DNA from 3 places in the Buttiauxella sp. WJP83 genome. Region 2 is predicted to be linked to each of the others. Evidence: predicted binding sites of a transcription regulator. Region 2 holds the regulator's gene; each other region holds the start of a gene.
The links. The regulator Fur, encoded in region 2, represses iron uptake genes when iron is present. The targets are predictions, from matches to a motif close to ATAATAATGAGAACNACTATCAA.
Positions count from the first base shown of each region.

Region 1: gpmA (2,3-diphosphoglycerate-dependent phosphoglycerate mutase) is a predicted target of Fur. The motif match lies at 2,601-2,623, and genes of this name have one in related genera.
Region 3: fes (enterochelin esterase) is a predicted target of Fur. The motif match lies at 1,710-1,732, and genes of this name have one in related genera.

Region 1 is NZ_CP110080.1:1,418,055-1,422,344, reverse strand. Features, by position in the region: gene galT (galactose-1-phosphate uridylyltransferase) at 1-250, shown strand, start outside; gene galK (galactokinase) at 254-1,402, shown strand; gene galM (galactose-1-epimerase) at 1,396-2,436, shown strand; gene gpmA (2,3-diphosphoglycerate-dependent phosphoglycerate mutase) at 2,646-3,398, shown strand; gene aroG (3-deoxy-7-phosphoheptulonate synthase AroG) at 3,462-4,290, opposite strand, start outside.
Region 2 is NZ_CP110080.1:3,347,728-3,352,017, reverse strand. Features, by position in the region: gene chiP (chitoporin ChiP) at 426-1,823, shown strand; gene chiQ (ChiQ/YbfN family lipoprotein) at 1,871-2,197, shown strand; gene fur (ferric iron uptake transcriptional regulator) at 2,288-2,740, opposite strand; gene fldA (flavodoxin FldA) at 3,023-3,553, opposite strand; gene ybfE (LexA regulated protein) at 3,705-3,986, opposite strand; gene ybfF (esterase) at 4,122-4,290, opposite strand, start outside.
Region 3 is NZ_CP110080.1:3,546,077-3,550,366, forward strand. Features, by position in the region: gene OH773_RS16415 (enterobactin synthase subunit F) at 1-149, opposite strand, end outside; gene OH773_RS16420 (MbtH family protein) at 214-435, opposite strand; gene fes (enterochelin esterase) at 422-1,603, opposite strand; gene OH773_RS16430 (TonB-dependent siderophore receptor) at 1,931-4,189, shown strand.

The DNA of each region.
Region 1 (4,290 bases), 1.9 Mb from region 2:
CGACAACCTTTTCCAGTGCTCATTCCCGTATTCCATGGGCTGGCACGGCGCTCCGTTTAACGGCGAGGAAAATGGCCACTGGCAGTTGCATGCTCACTTCTATCCACCGCTGCTGCGTAGCGCAACAGTGCGTAAATTTATGGTCGGCTACGAAATGCTGGCTGAAACCCAACGTGATTTAACCGCAGAGCAAGCCGCAGAACGCTTGCGTGCCGTTTCCGATATCCACTTTCGCCAATCCGGAGAATAAAAAATGAGTCTGAAAGATAATACCCAACACATCTTCGCCGAAAAATTTGGTTATCCGGCGACCCATACGATTCAGGCTCCGGGCCGCGTTAACCTGATTGGCGAACACACCGATTATAACGACGGTTTTGTGCTGCCTTGTGCGATCGACTACCAAACTGTGATCAGTTGTGCGAAACGTGATGACCGCATGGTGAGCGTGATCGCCGCCGATTACGACAACCAAACCGATGAGTTTTCTCTCGATAAACCGATTCTGAGCCATGACACGCAACAGTGGTCCAACTATGTTCGCGGTGTGGTTAAACATCTACAAAAGCGTGATAAAAACTTTGGCGGCGCTGATTTGGTGATCAGCGGTAACGTGCCACAAGGCGCAGGACTTAGCTCATCGGCTTCACTTGAAGTGGCTGTGGGTACGGTGTTCCAGAAGCTTTATCACCTGTCACTTGATGGTTCACAAATTGCCCTGAATGGCCAGGAAGCAGAAAACCAGTTTGTTGGTTGTAACTGTGGGATCATGGATCAGCTGATCTCCGCGTTAGGTAAAAAAGATCACGCGCTGCTGATCGATTGCCGCACGCTTGGCACCAAAGCGGTTTCAATGCCAAAAGGCGTGGCCGTTGTCATCATCAACAGTAACTTCAAACGCACGCTGGTGGGCAGCGAATACAACACCCGCCGCCAGCAATGCGAAACCGGCGCGCGCTTCTTTACTCAGAAAGCGTTGCGTGATGTGGAACTGTCCAAATTCAACGCTGTGGCTCACGAACTGGATCCGATTGTCGCTAAACGTGTGCGCCACGTACTGACCGAAAATATCCGCACCGTTGAAGCCGCTGATGCACTGGCAAAAGGTGACCTTCACCGTATGGGCGAGCTAATGGCTGAATCTCACGCTTCTATGCGCGACGATTTCGAAATTACCGTACCGCAGATCGACACATTAGTTGAAATCGTCAAAGCCACTATCGGCGATAAAGGCGGTGTGCGTATGACCGGTGGCGGTTTCGGTGGTTGTATTGTTGCGCTTATCCCGGAAGATTTGGTTCCAGCGGTGCAGCAAGCCGTCGCAAAACAGTACGAAGCGAAAACGGGCATCAAAGAAACCTTCTATGTCTGCAAAGCTTCGGAGGGCGCGGGTCAATGCTAAAAGAAACGCCACAGCTCGCTCCTGACGGGCAGCCATTCCGCATTTCCACCCTGCGCAATAGTGCAGGATTAGTGGTCTCGGTCATGGACTGGGGCGCGACTTTGCTGTCGTGTCGTGTGCCGATGAAAGACGGTTCCGTGCGCGAAACGTTGCTCGGCTGTGAAACACCGGAAGATTATTTGAATCAGTCGGCTTATCTGGGAGCAACGGTTGGGCGCTATGCCAACAGGATTGCAAACAGCACGTTTAGCCTTGATGGCGTAACCGTTAGCGTGACGGCTAACCAAGGCGCACATCAGCTACATGGCGGGCCTGACGGCTTCGACAAACGTCGCTGGCGTATTGTGCGCCAGAACGAACACGAAGTGCTGTACACCCTGGATTCCCAGGATGGCGACCAGGGTTATCCCGGCGAGTTGCGTGCAACGGCACGCTATGCGCTCACCGAAGATAACTGCATCACTGTTGAGTTTCGCGCTAAAACAAGCAAAGCATGCCCGGTTAATCTGACCAACCACGCCTACTTCAACCTTGATGGTCAGCAAAACGATATTCGTCAGCATCGCCTGCAACTTCTGGCTGATAGCTATTTACCCGTGGACGGCAACGGCATTCCACAGGCTGGGCTTAAAGATGTGGAAGGCACCAGTTTTGATTTCCGCACGGTGAAAACCATCGCTGATGACTTCCTGAGTGATAACGATCAGGTGCTGGTGAAAGGTTACGATCATGCGTTCTTGTTGCAGGCACAGGGCGATGCCAGCCAACCGGCAGCACACCTCTGGTCGAGCGATAATAAACTGCAAATGACGGTCTACACGACTGCACCTGCATTACAGTTTTACAGCGGTAATTATCTGGATGGGACGCCTGCTCGGGAGCAAGGGACTTACCGCGCATATCAAGGCCTGGCGCTGGAAAGCGAATTCCTGCCTGACAGCCCAAATCATCCGGAATGGCCACAACCCGATTGTTGGTTACAGCCTAATGAAGAATATCTGAGTATTACGGAATACGAATTCATTCCGCTATAAGTTCCCCACCCTCCCCCTGGGAGGGTGATTCTTCTTCGAATCGCTGGATTTCCCGCCATTTAGCGACAAAAATATAACAACCATTCACATCCACCTTACACTCCACACTCTTTTTCGCTATGTTAAACGATTAGCATTGCCGCTCGCCCCTTTGCGGCAATATAATGATAATCGTTATCATTAATCGCAGGCTTATTAAGGAGTAAACTATGGCTGTTACTAAGCTGGTTCTGGTTCGTCACGGTGAAAGCCAGTGGAACAACGAAAACCGTTTCACCGGTTGGTATGACGTTGATCTATCTGAGAAAGGTGAATCTGAAGCGAAAGCGGCAGGTAAATTACTGAAAGACGAAGGCTACTCCTTCGACTTTGCTTACACTTCTGTGCTGAAACGTGCCATCCATACACTGTGGAACATCCTCGATGAACTGGACCAGGCCTGGCTGCCGGTTGAAAAATCCTGGAAGCTCAATGAGCGTCACTACGGTGCATTGCAGGGTCTGAACAAAGCAGAAACCGCAGAAAAATACGGTGATGAGCAAGTTAAACAATGGCGTCGTGGCTTTGCGATCACGCCTCCAGAGCTGACTCGTGATGACGAACGTTTCCCAGGCCATGACCCACGTTATGCAAGCCTGACTGATAAAGAGTTGCCAGTAACTGAAAGCCTGGCACTGACTATCGATCGCGTTATCCCTTACTGGAACGAATCCATTCTGCCACGCATGAAAAGCGGCGAGCGCGTCATTGTTGCGGCTCACGGTAACTCCCTGCGTGCGCTGGTGAAATTCCTTGATAACCTGAGCGAAGAAGAAATTCTTGAGCTGAATATCCCAACTGGCGTGCCATTGGTGTATGAGTTCGACGAGAACTTCAAACCGCTGAAGCGCTACTATCTGGGTAATGCTGATGAAATTGCAGCAAAAGCCGCTGCGGTAGCAAACCAGGGTAAAGCGAAGTAATTCGTTAGATGTGAAAAAGGCGTGGTAAAAACCACGCCTTTTTTATTGGTGCTGTGCAAGAAGTTACCCGCGACGGGCTTTAACGGCATCCGCTAGCTGGCGCAACACAGTTTCAGTGTCTTCCCAACCGATACATGCATCGGTAACACTCTTGCCGTAAACCAACGGCTCGCCGCTTTCCAGGCTCTGATTGCCTTCAACCAGGTGACTTTCAATCATCACGCCGGTAATGGCTTTATCACCACCAGCGATTTGCTGACAAACATCGGTGCTGACTTCCAGCTGTTTCTTAAACTGCTTGCTGCTGTTGGCATGACTGAAATCAATCATGACCTGGGCTGGCAGCCCCGCTTTTTGCAGATCGGTTTTAACCTGAGCAACGTGTGCTGCACTGTAGTTTGGCTCTTTACCGCCACGCAGAATGATATGGCAGTCGCCATTACCACTGGTGTTAACGATGGCAGAGTGGCCCCATTTCGTCACAGACAGGAAGCAGTGTGGCGCACCCGCAGCATTGATTGCGTCAATCGCCACTTTCATTGTGCCATCTGTGCCATTTTTGAAACCAACCGGACATGACAAACCTGATGCCAGTTCACGGTGAACCTGAGATTCTGTAGTACGTGCACCAATGGCACCCCAGCTCATCAAGTCCGCCAGATACTGCGGGGTAATCATATCTAAGAACTCGCCCGCAGCCGGAAGGCCAGAGTCGTTGATATCTAACAACAACTTACGTGCAATGCGCAGGCCATCGTTGATTTGGAAGCTGTTATCCATTTGAGGATCGTTAATAAGGCCTTTCCAGCCCACTGTCGTGCGTGGTTTTTCGAAGTAAACACGCATAACAATTTCCAGCTCGTCTTGCAATTCTTCACGCAGTGTCAGCAAG
Region 2 (4,290 bases):
CGTTTTTTTTTGCGTTATATTCACCGGTGCATCCATTTTTCCATATTCGCGATGCGAATTAATGTTATTTAGACCTCCGCTTATAATCTTTCTTTTGGTCAATCTGAGAGCATAATAAATTCTTCGTTTTGGTATGTGAGCGCTCTCATGTCGAGCTTTGTCTGTAAATAATCTCAATATTCAGCATAAACATCTTGAGTCGCCATTTGTTACAAATACTCATAAATTATGTGCTCTCTGTCATAATATCGGAATGAACTCTTACAAAATCGTTGATAATTCGCGTCGCGAAAAATAGTCTTATGGGGAGCAGTAATGCGGGAAAATTTTTATAACCGCTTTAGCCGTTAGGCATTTTTACTTTTTTCGCGATGTGACGTCTTTTAACGTCCGGCGATTATTTATACGTCAAAGAGGAATTTTATATGCGTACGTTTAGTGGCAAACGTAGTGCGCTGGCGCTTGCAATCGCAGGTGTCACGGCTCTTTCAGGACTGGTTGTCATCCCTCAGGCTAGTGCAGCAGGTTTTATTGATGACTCAACGATGACCGGTGGTGTTTATTACTGGCAACGTGAGCGTGACCGTAAAGACGTCACCACAGATAAATACGAAACTAACCTCGCACACGCTACATGGAACGCCAACCTGGACTTCCAGTCTGGTTATGCCGCAGACATGTTTGGCCTGGATCTCGCGGCCTTTACTGCTATCGAAATGGCAGAAAATGGCAACAGCGGCCACCCGAACGAAATCGCATTTTCCTCTTCAAACAAAGCTTACGATGAAGATTACTCCGGCGATAAGAGCGGGGTGAGTCTTTATAAAGCCGCAGCTAAATTCAAGTACGGTCCCGTTTGGGCTCGTGCAGGTTACATCCAGCCAACCGGTCAAACGCTGTTAGCGCCACACTGGAGCTTCATGCCTGGTACTTATCAGGGTGCTGAAGCTGGGGCAAACTTTGATTATGCCGATGCCGGTGCGCTGAGCTTCTCCTACATGTGGACCAACGAGTACAAAGCTCCATGGCACCTGGAAATGGACAAGTTCTATCAGAACGATAAAAACACCAATGTTGATTATCTACACTCGTTGGGTGCGAAGTATGACTTCAAAAATAATCTGATTCTTGAAGCGGCATTCGGCCAGGCCCAAGGGTATGTCGATCAGTACTTCACCAAAGCAAGTTACAAATTTGATGTGGCTGGCAGCCCGCTGTCAACCAGCTATCAGTTCTACGGCACACGTGACAAAGTCTCCGACGGCAGTGTCAACGATCTGTATGACGGTACTGCATGGTTGCAGGCATTGACTTTCGGATATCGGGCTGGCCAGGTTGACCTGCGCCTGGAAGGGACGATTGTTAAGGCAGACGGCCAGCAGGGTTACTTCCTGCAACGTATGACTCCTACTTATGCCTCCTCTAACGGTCGTCTGGATATCTGGTGGGATAACCGTTCTGACTTCAACGCCAACGGTGAAAAATCAGTGTTCGCAGGTGCGATGTATGACCTGAGCAACTGGAACCTGGCGGGTTGGGCTGTGGGTGCTTCTTATGTTTACGCATGGGATGCTAAACCAAGCTCTAAACCAACAACTGACGGCTACTACGATGCCGACAATCGTCTGAAAGAATCTGCGTATAGCCTTGATGCGTTGTACACCGTTCAGGATGGTCGTGCGAAGGGCACCCTGTTCAAACTGCACTTCACTCAATACGACAACCACTCCGACATCCCAAGCTGGGGCGGTGGTTACGGCAACATCTTCCAGGATGAGCGCGATGTTAAGTTCATAGTCATCGCTCCGTTTACCATTTTCTGATTTGATTCCGGGCGTTAACGCGCCCGGTTTTGTTAAGGATATCGAACATGAAAAAAATCATTTTGGTTACGGTTATGGCTTTAGGTTTGAGCGCCTGCGCACAGCCTAAAACAGCACCAGAAGATTCAAAACTGAAACAGGCTTATAGCGCCTGTATCAATACCGCCGAAGGGAATCCTGATAAAATTCAGGCATGCCAAAGCGTTTTGAATGTGTTGAGTCAAGAGAAGGAACACCAGGAGTTCGCACAAAAAGAGAGCGTTCGTACCCTGGATTACCAGAACTGCATCCAGGCAACTCGTACCGGTAATGACCAAGCCGTTAAAGCCAAATGCGATAAAATCTGGCAAGAAATTCGCGCTAACAATAAATAATTGTCGCGTTCAGCCAATAAAAAAACCGGTGAGCTTCCTCACCGGTTTTTTTATATCTGACCACCGGGTTAGCGTGGTCAAATGTGCGGATTATTTTTCGCTGATTTCGTGTGCATTTTCGTCGGTACGGCAATCACCTTCAGCGCAGTGACCATAAAGATACAGGCTGTGGTTAGTCAGACGAATGCCATGGCGTGATGCGATTTCACGCTGACGGGCTTCGATTGAATCATCACTAAATTCAATAACTTTACCGCAGTCCAGGCAAATCAAATGGTCGTGGTGATGCTGTTGTGTCAGCTCGAATACGGATTTGCCGCCTTCGAAATTATGACGAGTGACAATGCCTGCATCATCAAACTGGTTTAGTACACGATAAACTGTGGCGAGACCAATCTCTTCGCCCATATCAATCAGACGTTTATATAAGTCTTCCGCACTGACGTGGTGGTTCACCGGACCCTGCAACACTTCAAGGATTTTTAATCGTGGAAGCGTGACTTTCAGGCCGGCCTTCTTTAATGCGGTATTATTGTCAGTCATGCGGAAATTGTCCTGTTGCTTAACGGATCGCTCGGACTCAGGGTGAGCGTTAAGATGAATGCGTCTCATTATAGAACTGTCAATTCTAAATGGGAACCGCAAGTATTATGCATAATCAAGCTAAAAAATGGCGGCTGAGTCGCGATTTATTTGCCTTGTTAGCTATTTAGTCAGGAGGTCATTGTACAGGGACAAACTGAAAAGTTAAAAATTTGTAGCGATTATTTTAATCGGAATAATCTATCAATGTGACGCAGCCAGGTCGCTGCGTCACACCGAGCATCAAGCGTTGAGGATATCAGCCAGGTTCAGTTCTTCAGAAACCTGTTTGACCCATTGTTGAACGCGTTGTGCAGTCAGTTCAGGTTGGCGATCTTCATCAATAGCCAGGCCTACGAAGTGATTGTCGTCAGCAAGACCTTTAGACGCTTCAAAATGGTAACCGGCAGTTGGCCAGTGACCCACGATAGCAGCACCGCGCGGTTCAATAATATCGCGGATAGTCCCTAACGCGTCACAGAAGTATTCTGCGTAGTCTTCCTGGTCGCCACAGCCGAAAAGGGCGACCAATTTGCCATTGAAATCAACTTCTTCCAACGTCGGGAAGAAATCATCCCAGTCGCATTGCGCTTCACCGTAATACCACGTTGGAATGCCGAGAAGCAGGATATCGAAGCCTTCCAGGTCTTCTTTGCTGCTCTTAGCAATGTCATGCACCTCAGCAACGTCTTTACCGAGCTGTTTTTGAATCATCTTTGCGATATTTTCGGTGTTACCAGTGTCGCTGCCGAAAAAAATGCCTACGATTGCCATGAGTAAAATAACCTCTTGAAACTTAATGGTATGGTGGCTGCTATTCGGCCACAGATAGGGCAATCATAGCAGAACACAAAGCGCTGCGGAAATTGCTATCACCCTGATGTGCACAGACTGCAACATCACATTCTGGGCTACAGCATAAAAATTAACTGAGATGCTGCTTCAATTGTGCGAGTAAAATCTCTTCAATCAACTCACTACGACTGATATTGCGCGCTTCAGCCAGATGATTAAGTGCATCTACTGCATCGTTATTGAGCTTTAACTCCACTCGCTTAAGGCCGCGTACTTTATCGCGCTTGAGCTGGTTGCGTTTGTTGATACGCAGTTGCTCATCACGCGTGAGCGGATTAGTTTTTGGTCGCCCGGGGCGACGCTCGTCCGCGAACAGATCTAATGTAGTACGGTCCGTTTGTTCTTTTGCCATGATTAGACTACTGACAGGGAATTCAGGTGGCACGGAGCGGGGTGCTCTGGCGCATTTTAGCGCGCAATCATACATCAGCATGGCTTGCGCGCCAACGCGTTAGCCGCATCTAACGGCCAGTCGGTTTGTTTTTAATCAGTTTGCTGCTGTTCCGTCGATAAAACGATGGATTGCGCGCAAAACAGCATCAGGTTTTTCGGCATGAACCCAGTGCCCGGCACCGGCAACCACATGAGCGCGTGCCTGCGGAAACTGTGCAAGCAGTGTTTCGCGGTGCGATTCGTCAACATAAGGAGACGCGCCG
Region 3 (4,290 bases), 200 kb from region 2:
ACTTCGCTAAAACGCATACAAAGGGTATCTGCCTCTTTCATGCCTGCGACGATCGCCTGGCATAACAATGGCTCGTTAACGTTGCCGTTCAGTTCGACATAATGAGCCACACTCCACGCATTCGCCTGCGGTGAGAGTTGATCTGCCATCCAGATGCCGGGCTGCGCCGCCACCAGTGGCAGGGTTTCAGTTTGTTGTTCCACCAGGGTTAATTCACTCACCGCTCACCCCTTCTTTCGCAAATGTTACGGGTTGCAGCTGTGTCCAGTTGTCGAGTAGCCAACGCTGGCATTCTTCGTTTGATGCAGGTTCACAAACCACCATCCAGCCATCCGGTAATGCACAATGTTCAGGCCATAAACTGAACTGTCGCGCTTCATTTTCAAGGATAAAAAAACGGCCCTGAGGCGCGTCAAAAGGGTTACTGAATTCCATTTTTTTCTCCAGACCAGAGCCAGGCCAGGCCGTTTGTCAGACCGCCACGCCAGCAAAGTGCATCGTGCCCACCGTCCACCTCGCAGTAGAAAACATCGCGCTGCGTTTGTTGTAACAAGGGGAATAAACGTTGATTGACTTGATGAATGAGAGGTTCTCTGACCCCGGCTTCAAGATAGATGCGCAGCGGTTTGTCACACGCAAACCCCTCTTCGAGTTGCTGGATTAACAGCCCGCCTTGTCGGTTCTCCTCACGACGCGGCCACCAGTAGGAACCTGACTGGCTCAGCACACAGCCAAATTTTTCCGGCCAGTGGAGTGCGGCGTAAAGCGATGAAAGCCCGCCAAAACTTTGCCCGGCCACCACAGTCGTTTCTGGATTTTCATTCCAGAGAATAAGCTCGCGTAACTGCGGGAATAACTCTTCCTGAACCGCTTGCCAGAACTGAGCATTACACGGGAGTTCGTTGCTGCGAGTCGCGTTGTCGATAACATCAATCAGCACGTAAACCGCTGGAGGCAGCGCGCCGGCATCCGTTTGAGCCTGTAGCGCAGGCCACACCGGCATACCTTCCACCCAGAATTGGCCATCAAGCAAAATGGCTAATGGACGTTGCTCGGGCTGTGCGTCACCGGTTGAGAAAATCCAGACTTTGCGTTGATTATCCAGGCGCTGACTTTGCCAGCTAATACAAAGGGGAGCGGCATGCGGGGTGTTCGGTTTGTCCCAACCGGATTGTTTGGGCGCATCAGGAAGATGCAGCGCCGACATCGGATGCCCACGCCCGCCGAGCCAGCTTTCAGGATTAAGCGGATCGGCAATCGCCTGTGGCAACAGCTTGCGCCAGCCTTCACGCAGTGCCATACGTTCGGCCACGATGCCATCGAAGGCTTCCGCCGGGAAATCATCTTCACTGGCTGATGGGATGAAACAATAACTGCCGCGCCACGTGCTGCTGAGTTGAGTTTGCCATTGCCAGACATCCGCTCCGGGGATGCGCACCAGGGTTTGTGGGCGAGAGCGTTGGTGATGGTCGGTGACGCCCGTGACATAAATCCAGACCCGTTTAATCGGCGATGTTTTTTCACAGCCTTGCGGATCTCGCCACAAGAAAGTGACTGCACACTGGCCATCATTTTCGCAGGTAATAAGCGGAATTCCCTGCATCTGCGTTTCCTGCCACCAGCCATCACTTCCTGTAAGCAAAATTGTCACTTCCACATAACCCTATGAAATTAATGATAACGATCAATAAAGCTGAAATATATTGATAATACTATTGATAATTATTTGCATTTGCAATAGCGTATTTCCGCGCTTTGGGCTACCAGCTTCCTGGTGCAAAAACAATAAATTGCCGAACTTGAACGCACAAATCCCTCATTTCGGGACCGTTGCCGGACAGATCTCGGTATCAATACGTGAAATCATGCTGCGCCCGCTCCCTCTGGGAATGGAATGACACCGGGCTCAGCGGAAAAGCAGGCCGCCATAATGAATAAGAAGATCCAGTATTCCCTCGCGATGCTTATCAACATGGGAATTTACAGCGTTGCCCTTCCGGCTTTTGCAGAAGACAACGCTGCTGATAGCAAAACAACAGCACAAATCCCCGAAAATGAAGACACCATGGTGGTGACCGCTGCCGAGCAAAACTTGCAGGCTCCGGGCGTTTCAACCATCACCGCTGAAGAACTGAAAAAGCGCCCACCGGCGCGCGATATCTCCGAAATCGTCCGTACTATGCCGGGCGTAAACCTCACCGGTAACTCCACCAGCGGCCAGCGCGGCAACGGTCGCCAGATTGATATCCGCGGTATGGGCCCGGAAAACACCCTGATTCTCATCGATGGTAAACCGGTCACCAGCCGTAACTCGGTGCGTCTGGGCTGGCGTGGCGAGCGTGATACGCGCGGCGATGCAAGCTGGGTTCCGCCTGAAATGGTTGAACGTATTGAAGTTATTCGTGGCCCTGCCGCGGCACGTTACGGTAACGGTGCCGCCGGTGGCGTGGTGAATATCATCACCAAAAAAGGCAGCGGTGAGTGGCACGGTTCCTGGAACACCTACCTCAATGCGCCTGAGCACAATGATGAAGGCTCAACCAAACGTACCAACTTTAGCCTGAGCGGCCCGCTGGGCGGGGATTTCAGCTTCCGTTTGTACGGCAATCTGGATAAAACTCAGGCCGACGCCTGGGACATTAACCAGGGTCACCAATCTGAACGTACCGGGATTTACGCGGATACGCTGCCCGCGGGCCGTGAAGGTGTAACCAATAAAGACGTGAACGGCGTGGTGCGTTGGGACTTTGCGCCAATGCAGTCACTGGAACTGGATGCGGGCTACAGCCGCCAGGGCAACCTCTATTCCGGCGATACGCAAAACACCAACACCAACCAAATCGTTAAAGATAACTACGGCAATGAGACCAACCGTCTTTATCGCCAGAGCTACTCGCTGACCTGGAACGGCGGTTGGGATAGCGGCCTGACCACCAGCAACTGGGTGCAGTATGAGCACACGCGTAACTCGCGGATGCAGGAAGGGTTAGCAGGCGGCACTGAAGGGATCTTCTCCAGCGATAAATTCAGTGATATCGACCTGAGCGATGTGCTATTGCACAGCGAAGTGAATATTCCGATTGATCTCGTTTTCAACCAGAACCTGACGCTGGGTACTGAGTGGAACCAGCAGAAAATGAAGGATCTGTCTTCGAATAATCAGACCTTTATGGGCGGCGATATTCCAGGCTCAAGCGGGACAAACCGTAGCCCGTACTCCCAGGCCGAGATCTTCTCGTTGTTTGCTGAAGACAACATGGAGCTGACGGACAGCACCATGCTGACGCCGGGCTTGCGTTTCGATCATCACAGCATTGTGGGGAATAACTGGAGCCCGTCTCTGAACCTGTCTCAAGGTTTAGGCGATGACTTCACCCTGAAAATGGGTATCGCCCAGGCGTATAAAGCGCCGAGCCTGTATCAAACCAACCCGAACTACATTCTGTACAGCAAAGGCCAGGGTTGCTACGCCAGCGGGACCGGCGTGGGTTGCTACATGATGGGTAACGAAGATCTTAAAGCTGAAACCAGCATCAACAAAGAGATCGGCCTTGAGTTCAAACGTGACGGCTGGCTTGCGGGGGCGACCTGGTTCCGTAATGACTACCGCGACAAAATTGAAGCGGGTTACGCGCCAATCGGTCAGACCTCTAAAGGCAAAACCAAAACCGATATTTATCAGTGGGAAAATATTCCGAAAGCCGTTGTTGAAGGCCTGGAAGGGACATTGAATGTACCAGTTTCAAACACCGTAAACTGGACCAACAACGTTACCTACATGCTGCAAAGTAAAAACAAGGAAACCGGCGAGCGCCTGTCAGTTATTCCAGCATATACGTGGAACTCCATGCTGAGCTGGCAGATTCGTCAGGATATTTCTGTGCAATCGACCTTCACCTGGTATGGCAAACAGCAGCCGAAGAAGTACAACTACAAAGGCCAACCTGCGACGGGTCCTGAAACCAACGAAGTGAGCCCTTATAGCATTGTTGGCCTGAGCGGAACCTGGAATGCGACCAAAAACGTCAGTCTGACAACGGGTATCGATAACCTGTTCGACAAACGTCACTGGCGCGCGGGTAATGCCCAAACCACGGGCGGCGATGCCGGTTATATGTACGGCGCAGGTGCCGCAACGTATAACGAGTCTGGTCGTACTTACTATGTGAGTTTGAATACCCACTTCTAAGCGTGCAAAACCGCCCTCATCCCGGCCTTCTCCCTGAGGGAGAAGGAGATAACCAAAACCGGCTCGGACTATCCCCTCTCCCCTCGGGAGAGGGTTAGGGT